DNA from 2 places in the Krasilnikovia sp. MM14-A1259 genome. Region 2 is predicted to be linked to the other one. Evidence: riboswitches for the same ligand, from Rfam matches in the RefSeq annotation. Region 2 holds a riboswitch; the other holds the start of a gene.

Region 1 (7,239 bases), 750 kb from region 2:
AGCTCGGCCCGCTGCAGCCGCTGATCGACACGGCCGTCGTCGTGCACGAGGGCCGCATCGCGCACGAGGGTGCGGTGCCGGAGCCCGCGGGGCACCACGCCGAGCCGGGCCACGACCACGTGCACCCGCACGCCGAGGAGCCGCGTGGCGGCATCTGCGTGGCGCCCACCGACCGGATGGCGGCGAACTGATGGCGCTGTACGCCCACGACTTCATGATCCGGGCCCTGGTCGCGGCGCTGATCATCGGCTTGGTCGCCCCGGCGCTCGGCGTCTACCTGGTGCAGCGGCGCCTGTCGCTGATCGGCGACGGGATCGGGCACGTCGCGCTGACCGGCGTCGGGGTGGGGCTGCTGCTGCACCAGTCCCCCGTGATCACCGCGGTGGTGGTGGCCGCGGCCGGCGCGGTGGGCGTCGAGCTGGTACGCCAGCGCGGCAGCACGTCCGGCGACCTGGCGCTGGCGCTGCTGTTCTACGGCGGCATCGCGGGCGGGGTGATGCTGGTCGGCCTGTCGCCGGACAGCACCAGCGCCAACCTCGTGCAGTACCTGTTCGGCTCGCTGATCACCACGTCGCCGCAGGACCTCGCGGTGATCGCGGGGCTGGGCGCGGCCGTCCTGGTCGCGATGCTGGTGCTGCGGCCCGCACTGTTCGCGGTGTGCACCGACGAGGAGTACGCGCGGGTATCCGGCCTGCCCGTCCGTACGCTGAATCTGCTGATGGCGGTGACCACCGCGGTGACCGTCACGATCGCCATGCGCACCGTGGGGCTGCTGCTGGTCAGCGCGCTGATGGTGGTGCCGGTGGCCGCCGCCCAGCAGGTCACCCGGGGTTTCCGCAGCACCATGACCGTGGCCATGGTCATCGGGCTCGGGGCCGCTGCGAGCGGGGTGTGGCTGTCCGGCGAGATCGACACCGCGCCCGGGGCGACGATCGTGATCCTGGCGATCGCGGCGTTCGTCGCGCTCACCGTCGGCGCCGGGACGTGGCGGATGCTGCGCCGGCACGCCGCCCCGGCGACGCCGGACCGGGTCGCGGCCGAGCCGCCCGACGTGGTGCTGCACGGGTGAGCGGTACCGTGACTGCGGTGACGACGACGACCGGTTACGAAGCGTACGAGGCGGCCGGGGAGCTGCTGCGAGCACTCTCCGCGCCGATCCGCGTGGCGATCGTGGCCGAGCTCGGGGCGGGCGAGCGGTGCGTGCACGAGCTGGTGGAGAAGCTGGGGGCGCCGCAGCCGCTGGTCTCCCAGCATCTGCGGGTGCTGCGCGGCGCCGGGGTGGTGCGGGGGGCTCGGCGCGGCCGGGAGATCGCGTACTCGCTTGTGGACGAGCACGTCGCGCACATCGTCGCGGACGCGGTCAGCCACGCGAAGGAGGGCGCCCCGTGACCGGGGAGCCCGCCGCGGCAGTCCGCAACACCCGCCAGCGCAGCGCGGTCAGCGCGGTCCTGGCGGCCGTCGACGGATTCCACAGTGCTCAGGACCTGCACGCCATGCTGAAGGCCCGCGGCGAACGGGTCGGCCTCACCACGGTGTACCGGACGTTGCAGGGACTGGCCGACGCGGGTGAGATCGACGTGATGCGACCGCCCGGCGGCGAGCACCTGTACCGGCGGTGCAGCCAGGGCCACCACCACCATCTCGTGTGCCGGTCCTGTGGCCGGGCGGTCGAGGTGGAGGGCCCGGCCGTGGAGGCATGGGCGGACCGGGTAGCCGGTCAGCACGGCTTCGTGGACGTCTCGCACACGGTCGAGATCTTCGGCACCTGTCCCGGGTGCGCCCGGGTCTGAACACCCGCGGCGCCGCACTGCACCGGGCGCCCCTTCATGCGACGCTGTCGCGCGTGAAGTGGTACGCCGACCGGCTCCCCGTTGCCGTCCGCCAGATCGTCACCGACCTGTGCGTCGTGCTGTGGATCTACCTGTGGATCCGCGCCGCGCTGTGGGTGCACTCGACCGTCCTGAAACTGGGTGTGCCCGGCGCGAAGCTGCAGAGCGCGGGCACGAGCATCGCCGACAACCTCGCCGACGTGGGCGGCAAGGTGGGCCGCGTACCCGTCGTCGGTGATCAGCTCACCAGGCCTTTCACCGGGGCGTCCGACGCGGCTCGGTCGCTGGCCGACGCGGGGCGCCAGCAGCAGGAACTCGTGAGCACCGTGGCGCTGCTGATCGCGTTCACGGTGGTGGTGCTGCCGCTCACGCTGGTGGTGCTGGGCTGGCTGCCGCTGCGGCTGCGGTGGATGCGCCGGGCCGGGGTGGCCAGCCGGGTCCGGGAACAGGCGGCGGGCCGGGATCTGCTGGCGTTGCGCGCCTTGACGCGCCGTCCGCTGAACGAGTTGACCCGGCTCGGCCCGGACATCGCACAGTCCTGGCGCGACGGCGACCCCGACGCGGTGGACGCGCTGGCCGCGCTGGAGTTGCGCAGCCTGGGTCTGCGCGCCGCCCGGCGCTGATCGGGTACGCCGGACCGCTGTCAGTCGTCCGCGACGAACTTCTCGTCCTCCTCCAGATCCTCGGCCTCGATCCAGCTCCGCCGCACGTACGGCACGACCACCCAGTGCGTCACGAACCAACCGCCCACGATGACCGTCAGGCTCAGCGCGGCCCAGATGTTCAGCAGATAGTCGGTGATCAGCAGCACGCTGCTGACCATCGAGACGAGCAGGCACGCGAGCCCAGCCGTGGCCATCCGGTGCGCGTACCTGACCAGTTCGGGCTTGCGACCCTGGCGGAACAGGGCGCGGTGGAACGCCACGGGCGCGATGAGCTGGGTGGCGGCGAACGCCGCGGAGATCAACGCCACCAGGTAGACGCCGCGCTGGAAATGGTTCGTGTGGGGGAACCCGTTGCTGAACGGCAGCGTCAGCAGGAATGCGAACAGGATCTGCACCCCGGTCTGCGCGACCCGCAGCTCCTGCAGCAGGTCGGCGAAGTTGCGGTTCCAGCGCTGCCGCTCGGTCTCGCCGGGCAGCCCGCCCTTCTCCCGGGCCATCCGCCCTCCCACGGTCACTCTCCGGCGCAAACCCGCGCAGTTCCCCGGTGCCGCCCCGCGGTTCCCCGGGGGCATCCCCGCAGCGGCGAACGGTCAAACACCCGTCCGCTCCAGCACCGCGTCCGCGAGTGCTCGGGGGGCCTCCTCCGGCACCCAGTGCCCCACGTCGTGCAACGCGACGAGCCGGTAGTCCGCATCGACACAGTCGCCGGTGGCCAGCGCGGCCGTGCGGCCCAGCACCGGGTCCGCCTCACCCCACACGTACGTGGTCGGCACGGTGATCTGCCCGACGCCCGCGAGCTGGCCTTTCGTGAGCGCCCGGTACCAGTTCAGGGCGCCGGTCAGCCGTCCCGGGGTGCGCATCGCCGCGGCGTACCCGGCCGCCCGCGGACCGATCGGTTTCAGCATCGAACGCAGCATCGCCCCGTCGCGGGCGAGCATCAGCCGTTCCGCGAACCGTGCCCGGAACATCCCCATGTACGCGAATCGCAGCCGTTGCCGCGGTTCCCGGCTCAGCGCGGTCGCCAGCGCCCGCGGGTGCGGCACCGACACGGACGTATACGAGCGCACCCGCTGGGGCTGCTCCGCGGCCAGCAGCCAGCCCACATGGGCACCCCAGTCGTGGCCCACCACATGCACCGAATCGAGACCGAGCGCGTCGAGCACCGCGACCGCGTCCGCGCACGCTTCGGGCAGCCGGTACGCGGCCACCCCGTCCGGGCAGGCTCCCGGGCTGTAGCCGCGCTGGTCCAGCGCGTACGTGCGCAGGCCCGCCTCGTGCAGCCGCGGGGCGATCAGCTCGAACTCGCGGTGGTCCTGGGGGAAGCCGTGCAGCAGGAGCACCGGCTCGCCGTCGGGCGGACCGTCGGCGTACACGTCGAAGGTGAGCCCGCGGGCCTCGATCTCCATCGCGATCCTCCCTCGCTGTTCCCCCGCACGACCTGGTGTTAGCGTCATCGAAACACATGCCATCCGACAGGGGAGCGCGCAGCGCTGAGAGTGCGGGCCGCCGGCCCGCAGACCCTCGAACCTGATCTGGGTAATGCCAGCGCAGGGAGTTCGGTCGTCTCCAGCCGAGTTGCTGGCGCGCGCCTTCTCTCGGTTCGCGATAGAGCTGGAGGCACCATGACCAACCGCTGGCGGACGATCGACATCGTGATCGCTTCGATCATCGCGGTCACGTTCGGCGTCGTCTTCTGGGCGTGGAACATTCTGTGGGGAGCCACGCAGGGGGCGTTCGCGTTCTTCCCGCCGGCCCAGACCGTGCTGTACGGGGTGTGGCTGATGCCGGCCGTGCTGAGCGGCCTGATCATCCGGAAGCCGGGCGCATCGCTGTACACCGAGACGCTGGCCGCGATCATCTCCGCGCTGCTCGGCGACCAGTGGGGTGCCACGGTGATTGCGCAGGGCTTCGTGCAGGGGCTCGGCGCGGAGCTGGCGTTCGCGGCGCTGCGGTACCGCTCGTTCCGGCTGCCCGCGGCGCTGTTCGCCGGGGCGCTGACCGGTCTCGGTGCCGCCCTGTTCGACTTCTTCGTCTGGAACGGCGCGTACGCGCTGTGGAGCTACCGGATCCCGTACGCCCTGCTGACGATCGTCAGCAGCACCGTGATCGCCGGGGTGGGCGGCTGGGCGCTGGTGCGGGCGCTGGCGCCCACCGGGGTGCTGGACCGCTTCGCGGCGGGCCGCGACCGCGCCCTGGTCTGACCGATGGCGGAGGTCGTGCTGCGCGGGTTCGGGTGGCGCCACGCCGGACGCCGCGCCTGGGCCGTACGCGGCGTCGACCTGCGCATCGCGCACGGCGAGCGGGTGCTCCTGCTGGGCCCCTCCGGGGCGGGCAAGAGCACCCTGCTCGCGGCGCTGGCCGCGCTGCTGCCCCGGGACTCCGGCGAGGCCGAGGGGGCGGTCGAGATCGACGGCCTGGACCCGCACAAGGCCCGCGAGCGCGTGGGCATCGTCTTCCAGGACCCGCAGACCCAGCTCGTCATGGCCCGCAGCGGCGACGACGTGGCGTTCGGGCTGGAGAACCGCGGGGTGCCCGCCGAGGCGATCTGGCCCCGGGTGGACGCTGCGCTGGGGCGGGTCGGCTTCCCGTACGCCCGGGACCGGCCGACCGCGGCCCTGTCCGGCGGTGAACAGCAGCGCCTCGCGCTCGCCGGGGTGCTGGCGTTGCGCCCCGGGCTGCTGCTGCTCGACGAACCCACCGCCAACCTCGACCCGGCCGGTGCGGCCCGGGTGCGCGACGCGATCACCCGTACCCGGGACCCGGACACCACACTGATCCTCGTGGAGCACCGGGTGGCCGAGGCGCTGCCGCTGGTCGACCGCGTGATCGTGCTCGAACCCGGTGGAGGGATCCGCGCGGACGGCCCGCCCGGGACCGTCTTCGCCACGCACGGCGCACGCCTCGCCGAGGAGGGGGTCTGGGTGCCGGGCCGGCCGGTCACGCCCCGCAAGGCCGTCGCCCCGCCGGCCGATCCTCTGGTACGGGCACGCGCGGTCGCCGTACCCGGCCGCCTCGCCGCGGTCGACCTGACCGCACACGCCGGGGAGGTCGTCGCCGTGACCGGCCCGAACGGGGCAGGCAAGAGCACCCTCGCGCTGATCCTGGGCGGGTTACTCCCCCCGGGTTCCGGGGCGGTCGAGGCGTTCGGTGACGCCCGGCCGCCGCACCGGTGGCGGGCCGCGGTGCTGGCCCGGCGCATCGGGTCGGTGTTCCAGCAGCCGGAGCACCAGTTCGTGACCGCCCGGGTCAGCGACGAGCTGGCGCTGGGCCCGCGCCGGCTGGGCCGCCCGGCGACCGAGATCGCCAGGACGGTCGACGAGCTGCTGCACCGGCTGCGGCTGACCCGGCTGGCCGGAGCGAACCCGCACACCCTGTCGGGCGGCGAGGCGCGGCGCCTGAGCGTGGCGACCGCGCTGGCGAGCGCCCCGCGGCTGCTGGTGCTGGACGAGCCGACGTTCGGGCAGGACCGGCGTACCTGGATCGAGCTGGTGGACCTGCTGGCGCAACTGCGCGACGACGGGCACGGGGTCGTGGCGGTCACCCACGACGACGCGTTCATCGCGGCGCTGGCCGACCGGGTGCACGAACTGGACGGCCGGGCGGGCCCGGCATGAGTCTCACCGTTGCGCCGATCGCCGACCCGGACGCTCCGCTGGCACGCCGCAACCCGGTCGCCAAGCTGGGTGCGGCGTTGCTGTTCTCGATGATGCTCGTGCTCACCCTGGACCCGTTGACGCCCGCCCTCGCGCTCGCGGTCGAGCTGGCCGTGGTGCCGCTGTTCGGGCTGCGTTATCCGGCGCTGGCCCGCCGCGCCTGGCCGCTGGCACTGGCCGGTGCCGGGGTGCTGGTGACGATGGTGCTGTTCGCGGCGGACCGGGCGGGCACCACCCTGCTCGCGCTGGGGCCGTTCGACATCACCACCGGGGTACTGGGCACCGCGCTGGCGCTGGTGCTGCGCGTGTTCGCGGTGGCGCTGCCCGGGGTCATCGTGTTCGCCACCACCGACCCGACGGACCTGGCGGACGCGCTCGTGCAGAACGCGAAGGCACCGCCGCGGTTCGCGATCGGCGCACTCGCCACGTTCCGGATGCTGCCGCTGCTGGGCGCCGAGTGGCAGATGCTCACGCTGGCCCGGCGGGCGCGCGGGGTGGACGCCGGCCGCAACCCGGTGGCCCGGCTGCGGTTGTTCGCCGCGACCACGTTCGCCCTGCTGGTCGGTGCGATCCGGCGCGGCACCCGGCTGGCGGTGGCGATGGACGCGCGCGGCTTCGACTCCGGCGCACCCCGCACGTACGCGCGGCGGCAGGTCTTTCGCGGGGCGGACGCCGCGCTGCTGGCAGGGGCGGCCGCCGTCGCCGGCGCGATCCTGGCCATCAGCGTGGTCACCGGGGTGTTCCGCCCGATCATCGGTTGAGCGCGCGCACCTGCCGGGCTGCGATGATGGCGGCATGCTCGTCGCGTTCTCCGTCACCCCGCTCGGCGCGGGCGATGCCGTGGGCGACCTGGTCGCCGAGGCCGTCCGCGTGGTCCGCGCATCCGGCCTGCCCAACCGCACCGACGCCATGTTCACCACGATCGAGGGTGAATGGGACGAGGTGATGGCCGTGGTCAAGCAGGCCGTCGACGCGGTCGCCGCGCATGCGCCCCGGGTCAGCGTCACGCTCAAGGCCGACGTCCGGCCCGGCGTGACCGGCGCGCTCGACGCGAAGGTCGCGCACATCGAGCGACGCCTGTCCCAGCCGTGA
Region 2 (7,239 bases):
GACGCTGTCGCGGATCAACCGGATGTGGTGCGGGTTGGTCACCCCCAGGCCGGAGCCGATCGGCGCGCCCGCTGGCATCACCGCGGCGCAACCCACATCGGCGAGGCGGCCCGCCAGAATCGGGTCGTCACTCGTGTACGGCAGCACCGTGAACCCGTCGCCCACCAGCGTCTCCGCCGCCCGCAGCAGCTCGACCGCGTCCGGCAGCAGGGTGCGCTCGTCGCCGATGACCTCCAGCTTCACCCAGTCCGTCTCGAACGCCTCCCGGGCCAGGTGGGCCGCCTTCACCGCGTCCCCGGCCGTGTAGCAGCCGGCCGTGTTCGGCAGCACCCGCACCCCGAGCCGGTCCAGCAACGGCAGCAGACCCGGCCCGGCCGCGTCGACCCGGCGCAGCGCGACCGTGACGATCTCCGTGCCCGAGGCGACCACCGCCGCCTCCAGCGCGGCGAGACTGCTTGCCCCGCCCGTGCCCAGGATCAGGCGCGATTCTCCCAGCAGCATGCTCATCCTCCCTGCGCCGCGGTCAGCACCTCGACCCGGTCGCCGTCCCGCAGCACCGCCGCGGACCAGCGCGAACGCGGCACCACCTCACCGTTCACCGCGACCGCGACGCCACGCTGAGCCTCGGTGAGCACAGCCACCAGCCCCGCGACCGTGACGGCGTCGTCGACGGCACGCGGGGACCCGTTGACGGTCAGGCGCATGCGAACCTCCCGGGTCGGAACTCATCCAGCAGCGGGTCCGCCGTACCGGCGGTCAGCAGGTCGGCGATGAGGTCGGCCGTGACCGGGGCGAGCAGCACCCCGTTGCGGTGGTGCCCGGCCGCCACGACGACTCGTTCGTCCAGCGCACCGAGCAGCGGTGCATTGTCCGGGGTGGCGGGCCGGTGCCCCACGAGCGTCTCGGTCAGCGTGCACTCGCGCAGTGCGGGCACCAGATCCAGCGCCGCCCGCAGCAGGTCGAGCACGCCACCGGCGGTGACCGTCCGATCCGTACGCTCCTGCTGGGTCGCGCCGACCACCACCTCCCCGTCGGCGCGCGGCACCAGATAGACGTGGCGCCCGTCGGCGTAGCCGCTGACCACGTGCCGGAACGTGCCCGGCTCCCCCCGTAGCCTCAGCAGTTCCCCCTTGACCGGACGCACCGGCAGCCCGGTGAGCGCGGCGGTGCCGCACCCGGCCGCCACCACGACCTGCCCCGCCCGCACCTCGTCGAGCCGGGCCACGGTCGAAGGCACGACCGCGTCACCCAGTGCCGCCCGCAACGCGCCGACCACCCGGCGCGGATCGACCTGACGGTCGTCGGGCACGTACGCCCCGGCCCGCACGCGGGGCGACAACGCCGGCTCGCGGTCCCGCAGCGCGCTCGGGCCCAGCCGGGTCAGCCCGAGGTGGCGCCACACCCGGCTCGCCTCGGCCACGTCGTCCACGGTGAGGGCGACGCCCAGCGTGCCGGTCTCGTCGTACCCGAGATCCCGGCCGGTCTGCCCGCCCAGCTCCGCCGCGAAGCCGGGCCAGCGGCGCGCCGACTCGGCCATCAGCCGCCCCAGCCCCGGACTCTCGAACGGCGACTCCCCGCCCGGCGCGAGCATCCCCGCCGCCACGTGCCACGCGCCCAGATCCGGCGGACCCGGGTCGTGCACGACGACGCGCGCGCCGCGCTGGGCCACCCGCCAGGCGATGGACAACCCCACGATCCCGCCGCCGACCACCGCCACGTCCGGCATGCCGTTCATGACGTGCCCACCTTCCGCCTGCGCTCGGTGCACTCACTCATGCCGAGAGCGCCGTGAGCAGAGCCGTCGTGGCAGCATGCGGGTCCGCGGCTGCGGCCAGCGCACCGACCACCGCGACACCGTGCGCGCCCGCGGTGCGCAGGTCCGGAACCGCCCCGGCGGTCACCCCGCCGATCGCGATGACCGGCGTCGTCCCCAGCGCCGCGGCAACGGCCGCGATGCCGGCCAGGCCCAGCGGGTCCGGCAGCCCCGCCTTGGTGCTGGTCCGGAACGCGGGCCCCACCCCGAGGTACGTGGCACCCGCGGCGACCGCGGCGCGCGCCGAATCGGGCTCGCGGCACGTCGCACCGAGAACCGCCGTGGCGCCGAGCACCCCGCGCGCCGCCGGCACCGGGAGATCGTCCGCGCCCACGTGCGCGCCGTCGGCGTCGATCGCGACGGCAACGTCCAGACGGTCGTTGACCAGGAGCAACACGCCGGCTGGACGGCAGATCCCGGCGACCGCGAGCCCGAACTCGTACGCCGTCCGGTCGGTCACCTCGTCCTCGACGCGGACCTGCACGGCCAGAGCGTGCGGGGTACCGGCCGAGGTGGCGGCGGCGACGGCGGCGCCGACCACGCCCACGGCGTCGCGACCGGGCCGCGCGTCCGTGATGACGTGCAGGCGGGGAAATGCAGAGCCCACAACTCACTCCTCCCTGCGCCGGCATGACCCGGATCAGGTTCGACGGTCGGGGGCTGCAGCCCCCCTCTCAGCCCGGTACACCGGACTCCCGTGAGGTTGTTCTGACTGGACGATAACCGTGCGCCCGGGCCGCCGTAAACCCCGCCCTCGCCCCGGTCCGGTTTGGCACACTCCGTCCCCGCGCCGTTGGAGCGCTCCAACGGCGTACCGATGCTCCAGTCAGGACGGTGCGGGTGAGCTACCGGTCGTAACCCAGGGCCGGGTGGGTGGGGCCGCCCAGCCGGGCCGAGATCAGATCGAGCAGCTTCCACTGCACCGAACCGTCCGGGACCTCTTCGCCCTCGCCCTCCATCTCGTCGGCGATGCTCGCCGACGAGGCCAGCTCCGTTTCGACCGAGACCCACTGGGCGCCGGTCAGCGTGACGGAAACCGGGCGGCTGCCGGGCGGGTGTGCACCGACGGCGCGGAGGCGACCCCGGACGGCCAACGTGATCGCACCCGACACGTCCGTCGTGGCTTCCTGGGTGTCGCCGGATCCGTCGCCCGCGTACGCGGCGAGCTCCCGGGTGAAGTCGAGGGGTTCGAGAACGGACCGCCACTCCTCCTGGGGGTGCGACCCCATGAGCGGGCCGGGAAGGGACACGCCCGAGGCCGCGGGCGCTCAGCGGATCATCGGCGGCCGCCCCGGAGAGTTGAGGACGATCAGCGCACGTCCCACACCGGCTCGGGTGTCTCCACCACCTCGCCGTCCCCCTGGAACAGGACAAAGCGGTCGAAGCCTCGGGAGAACCAACGATCATGGGTGACCGCGATCACCGTGCCCTCGTACGCCCGCAGCCCTTCCTCCAGCGCCTCCGCCGAGGCCAGGTCGAGGTTGTCCGTCGGCTCGTCGAGCAGCAGCATGGTCGCCCCGGACAGCTCCAGCAGCAGCACGAGGAAGCGCGCCTGCTGCCCGCCGGACAGCGTCCCGAACCTCTGATCCCCCTGGCCGGCCAGCTCGTACCGGTTGAGGGCCTTCATGGCCCCGGCCCGGTCCACGCCGGAACGGTGGTCGTCGCCGCGCCACAGGATCTCCACGAGCGTACGGTCGAGCAGTTCCGGCCGGTCGTGCGTCTGGGAGAAATGCCCCGGCCGCACCCGGGCGCCGAGCCGGGCGACGCCGTCGTGCGCCACGTGTGCCAGCGGCGCGCCGTCGACCGGCTTGTGCTCCGCGTCCGGGTCGGAGCCGCCGCCCGCGAGCAGCCGCAGGAAGTGCGACTTGCCCGTGCCGTTGGCGCCGAGCACCGCCACCCGGTCGCCGTACCAGACCTCCAGGTCGAACGGGAACGTCAGGTTCTCCAGCTCCAGCTGCTCGCACACCACGGCCCGCTTGCCGGTACGCCCGCCGCGCAGGTTCATCCGCACCGCCTGATCCTTGGGCGGCAGCGGCGGCGGCCCGGCCTCCTCGAACTTGCGCAACCGCGTCTGCGCGGCCTGATACCGCGACGCCATCCCGTCGTTGTACGTGGCCTTCTGCTTCAACGTCAGCACCAGCTCGCGCAGCTTCTGGTGCTCCTCCTCCCAGCGCCGCCGCGACTCCAGCAGCCGGTCGTGCCGGTGCGCCCGCGCCTCGTGCCAGGATGCGAACCCGCCCGGGTGCACCCACGCACTGCCACCTTCGACGGCCACCACCCGGCCCGCGGTCTGGGCCAGCAGTTCACGGTCGTGCGACACGTACAGCACGGACTTGGTGGATTCGCGCAGCCGCGCCTCCAGCCACCGCTTGCCCGGGACGTCGAGGAAGTTGTCCGGCTCGTCGAGCAGCAGCACCTCGTCCGTGCCGCGCAGCAGCAGGTCGAGCGCGAACCGCTTCTGCTGCCCACCCGAGAGGGTACGCACCGGCCGGTGTTTCACCTGCTCCCACGGCTGGTCCAGGATCGCGACCGCGACCGTGTCGAACAGCACCTCGGCGTCGTACCCGCCGGTCTCGCCCCAGTGCGCGAGCGCGTTGGCGTACCCGAGCTGCGACTTCTCGGTGTCCGAAAGGGCCGCCGCGGCCGCCGCGAGGCGCTCACCCGCCGCGCGCAACGGCGGCGCCACGAGCGAAAGGGCCAGGTCCTCCAGCGTACGGTCGTCGCCGATCATTCCGATGAACTGCCGCATGACGCCCAGCCCGCCGGAGCGCGCGATCGTGCCGGACTGGACCGGCAGGTCCCCGGCGACCATCCGCAGCAGGGTGGTCTTGCCTGCGCCGTTCGGCCCGACGAGCGCGACCTTGGCGCCCTCCCCGACCCGGAACGACACGTCGGCGAACAGCTCCCGGCCGTCCGGCAGCACGAACCCTGCACCAGCGACGTCGACGTAACCCACGAGCGCATCCTGCCTGGTGCCGGCCGCGGCGTCAGGCGGTTTTCCGGGCCACCCGCAGCACCCGGAAGCCGCGCTGGCTCGCGACCCGGGAGACCACCCAGCCGAGGCCGGCCAGCCAGGTGTGCAGCGAGTCCCCGCCGAGATTCTTGTTGATCACCAGCCAGGCCACGCCGTCCGGCGCCAGGCGGGGCAGCCAGCGCTCCAGCATCGCGTGCAGTCCGGCTTTCCCGATGTGGGTGGGCGGGTTGCTCCAGATCTCGTCGAACTCCACGTCCGCCGGGACGTCGTCGGGCGCGGCGACCCGCAGGCGCCCCGCGAGATCCAGCGCCTCCGCATTGGCCGCGGCCAGCTCGCGGGCGCGGGCGTTGACGTCCACGGCGTACACGATCGTGCTCGGCGCTTCGGTGGCCAGCACGCAGGCGATCGGGCCGTAGCCGCAGCCCAGGTCGAGCAGCGTGCCACCGGTCGCGGCCGTGGGCAGCTCAGCCTTGCGCAACAGTACGGCCGTGCCGGTGTCGAGCCGCCCGGCGGAGAACACGCCCGACGCCACGGCCAGCGTGTAGTCGCGACCCGCCACGCTGAACTCCACCGTCCCGGGCCGGGCCGGGGCGGCCGGGTCGGCGCTGAAGTAGTGATCGGCGCTCACGCCACACCCGCCCGCATGCGCTGACGGTCCTCGCTGGGCCGGGTGCACTCGCTCATGGGGTCAGTGTGCCGTCGGTGGCGGGCCTGCGCTCACCCGGGGTGGTTGCCGCACAGCGTGTGCGCTCATCGATGACCATGCCCTCCTAGCGTGTCCGCCATGCCACAGCATGCCCAGCTCCGCGCCAATCACCGCGCGCCGACCCCAGAGGGCCCCCGGCCCGTCCGTGCACTGAACCGCCCCGGGGTCGACCGCCCTGGCCGGGCGGATCACAGAACCGCCGCGTGCCGAGCGTCGGCACGGCCCGCACCCGCCCTGGCGGATCGCGCGTCGGCCGCGACCGGGCAGCACCGGCGGATCGTGGCGCCGCCGCGCCGGGCGCAGCGGCGGGGATCGCCGGGGCTGAAGCAGTTGTTCCTGGGCGGGCTGGGGACGCTGATCCTGGCGGGCGTGTGCGGGCTGAGCGCATTCGTGGTCTCGGCGCACACGCGGCGCAGCCAGGGAGCGCAGCCGCGGCCACCGGCGCAGTCCCGGGACCTCAGCTCGCGCCGGGTCGACGCGGCTCCGCTCACCCTGGAAGAGGTGTTCCCGGGCGCGGAGATCAGGGCGGCCGAGGGCGCGGCGACGTACCGGATCGCGATGACACACATCGACACGGACTGCGGGATCGCCACGATCGGCGAGCTGGGCGCGCTGCTGGTGCGGCACGGCTGCACCCAGGTGGTGCGGGCGGCGCTCACCGCACCGTACGGGGGATATCGGGTGACCGCGGGCATCTTCAACCTGTCCGACGCGGCCGGTGCCCGGCTGGTCGCCGCTCGGGCCGGGCAGCTCGTGGCCGCGGGCGAGGGCACGTTCGCGGCCATGCTCGGGGGGCTGCCCGGCACCGATCCCGAGCTTCAGCCCGCGACGGTCACGGGCTGGGACACCCGCGGCCACTTCCTGCTGTACTGCGTGATCGTTCGCCCCGACGGCCGGCCGGTGTCCGACGGTGACCCGTTCGCCCGGCGAATCATCGCCGATCTCGTCCAGGCCTACCTGGGCGACACGGTGCTCGGCCGGCGCACCCCGCTGCCGTAACCACAGTGAGCCGCCGCGGGAGCGGCTGCCGCTCGGCCGCCCGGATCGGTTGCTCGCTGAATTGACCGGTGGCTGCGTCCGCGGAGTCGGTTCAGCTACGCCGGCACTCGCGGAGGGTCCGCAGTCCGCGACGTGGTGCAGTCCGCTCACGCGCGCAGCCGCCGGGTCGCCTCGGCGCGCAGGGCGTATTCGGCCGGGTCGTCCGGGTAACCGACCGCGATCAGCGTCAGCCCGTGCGCCGGTGCCACCGTGACCGAACTGGACCGTTCCCGCATCGTGAGCATGGACGCCGGCCATCCGGGCTCGCGCCGCCCGTCACCGACCGCGAGCAGCGCACCGACCAGGCTGCGAACCATCGCCTGGCAGAACGCGTCGGCCTGCACGGTGGCGACCACGACCCCGTCGGTCTCGCGACGCCAGTCCAGGGCGGTGATCGCGCGCACGGTGGTGCCGTGCTCCTTGCGCTTGCAGTACGCCGCGTAGTCGTGCTCGCCGATCAGCCCCGCCGCGGCGAGCCTCAGCCGATCCAGGTCGAGCGGGCGCACCCAGCCGAGGGTGTCGCGGCGGCGCAGCGGCTCCGGCCCCCATTGCGTGTCGGCGACGCGGTATTCGTACCGGCGGAAGGTGGCCGAGAACCGGGCGTCGAACGTGTCCGGTACGGCCGTCGCGGCCCGGACCCGGGCGTCCGGCGGCATCAGTGCGGCGAGCCGCCGCACGAGCGTCGTGCCGAGCTCGTCCCACGCGGCC

The links. Region 2 has a riboswitch for thiamine pyrophosphate ahead of thiE (thiamine phosphate synthase). Riboswitches for the same ligand answer to the same signal wherever they lie in the genome.
Region 1: linked by a shared signal. The riboswitch ahead of ACMCNK_RS30315 (ECF transporter S component) and the one ahead of thiE (thiamine phosphate synthase) in region 2 are both predicted to bind thiamine pyrophosphate.

The regions. Positions count from the first base shown of each region.
Region 1 covers NZ_BAAGAJ010000002.1:6,664,105-6,671,343, reverse strand. Annotated here, with positions in the region: gene ACMCNK_RS30350 (metal ABC transporter ATP-binding protein) at 1-191, shown strand, start outside; gene ACMCNK_RS30345 (metal ABC transporter permease) at 191-1,069, shown strand; gene ACMCNK_RS30340 (ArsR/SmtB family transcription factor) at 1,087-1,389, shown strand; gene ACMCNK_RS30335 (Fur family transcriptional regulator) at 1,386-1,790, shown strand; gene ACMCNK_RS30330 (hypothetical protein) at 1,844-2,452, shown strand; gene ACMCNK_RS30325 (DUF6328 family protein) at 2,473-2,991, opposite strand; gene ACMCNK_RS30320 (alpha/beta fold hydrolase) at 3,085-3,900, opposite strand; TPP riboswitch at 3,959-4,066, shown strand; gene ACMCNK_RS30315 (ECF transporter S component) at 4,117-4,695, shown strand; gene ACMCNK_RS30310 (ABC transporter ATP-binding protein) at 4,699-6,108, shown strand; gene ACMCNK_RS30305 (energy-coupling factor transporter transmembrane component T family protein) at 6,105-6,908, shown strand; gene ACMCNK_RS30300 (MTH1187 family thiamine-binding protein) at 6,943-7,239, shown strand.
Region 2 covers NZ_BAAGAJ010000002.1:5,917,634-5,924,872, reverse strand. Annotated here, with positions in the region: gene ACMCNK_RS26930 (thiazole synthase) at 1-507, opposite strand, end outside; gene thiS (sulfur carrier protein ThiS) at 504-704, opposite strand; gene thiO (glycine oxidase ThiO) at 695-1,735, opposite strand; gene thiE (thiamine phosphate synthase) at 1,773-2,399, opposite strand; TPP riboswitch at 2,414-2,522, opposite strand; gene ACMCNK_RS26910 (hypothetical protein) at 2,659-3,042, opposite strand; gene ACMCNK_RS26905 (ABC-F family ATP-binding cassette domain-containing protein) at 3,123-4,769, opposite strand; gene ACMCNK_RS26900 (class I SAM-dependent methyltransferase) at 4,801-5,415, opposite strand; gene ACMCNK_RS26895 (hypothetical protein) at 5,773-6,492, shown strand; gene truA (tRNA pseudouridine(38-40) synthase TruA) at 6,639-7,239, opposite strand, start outside.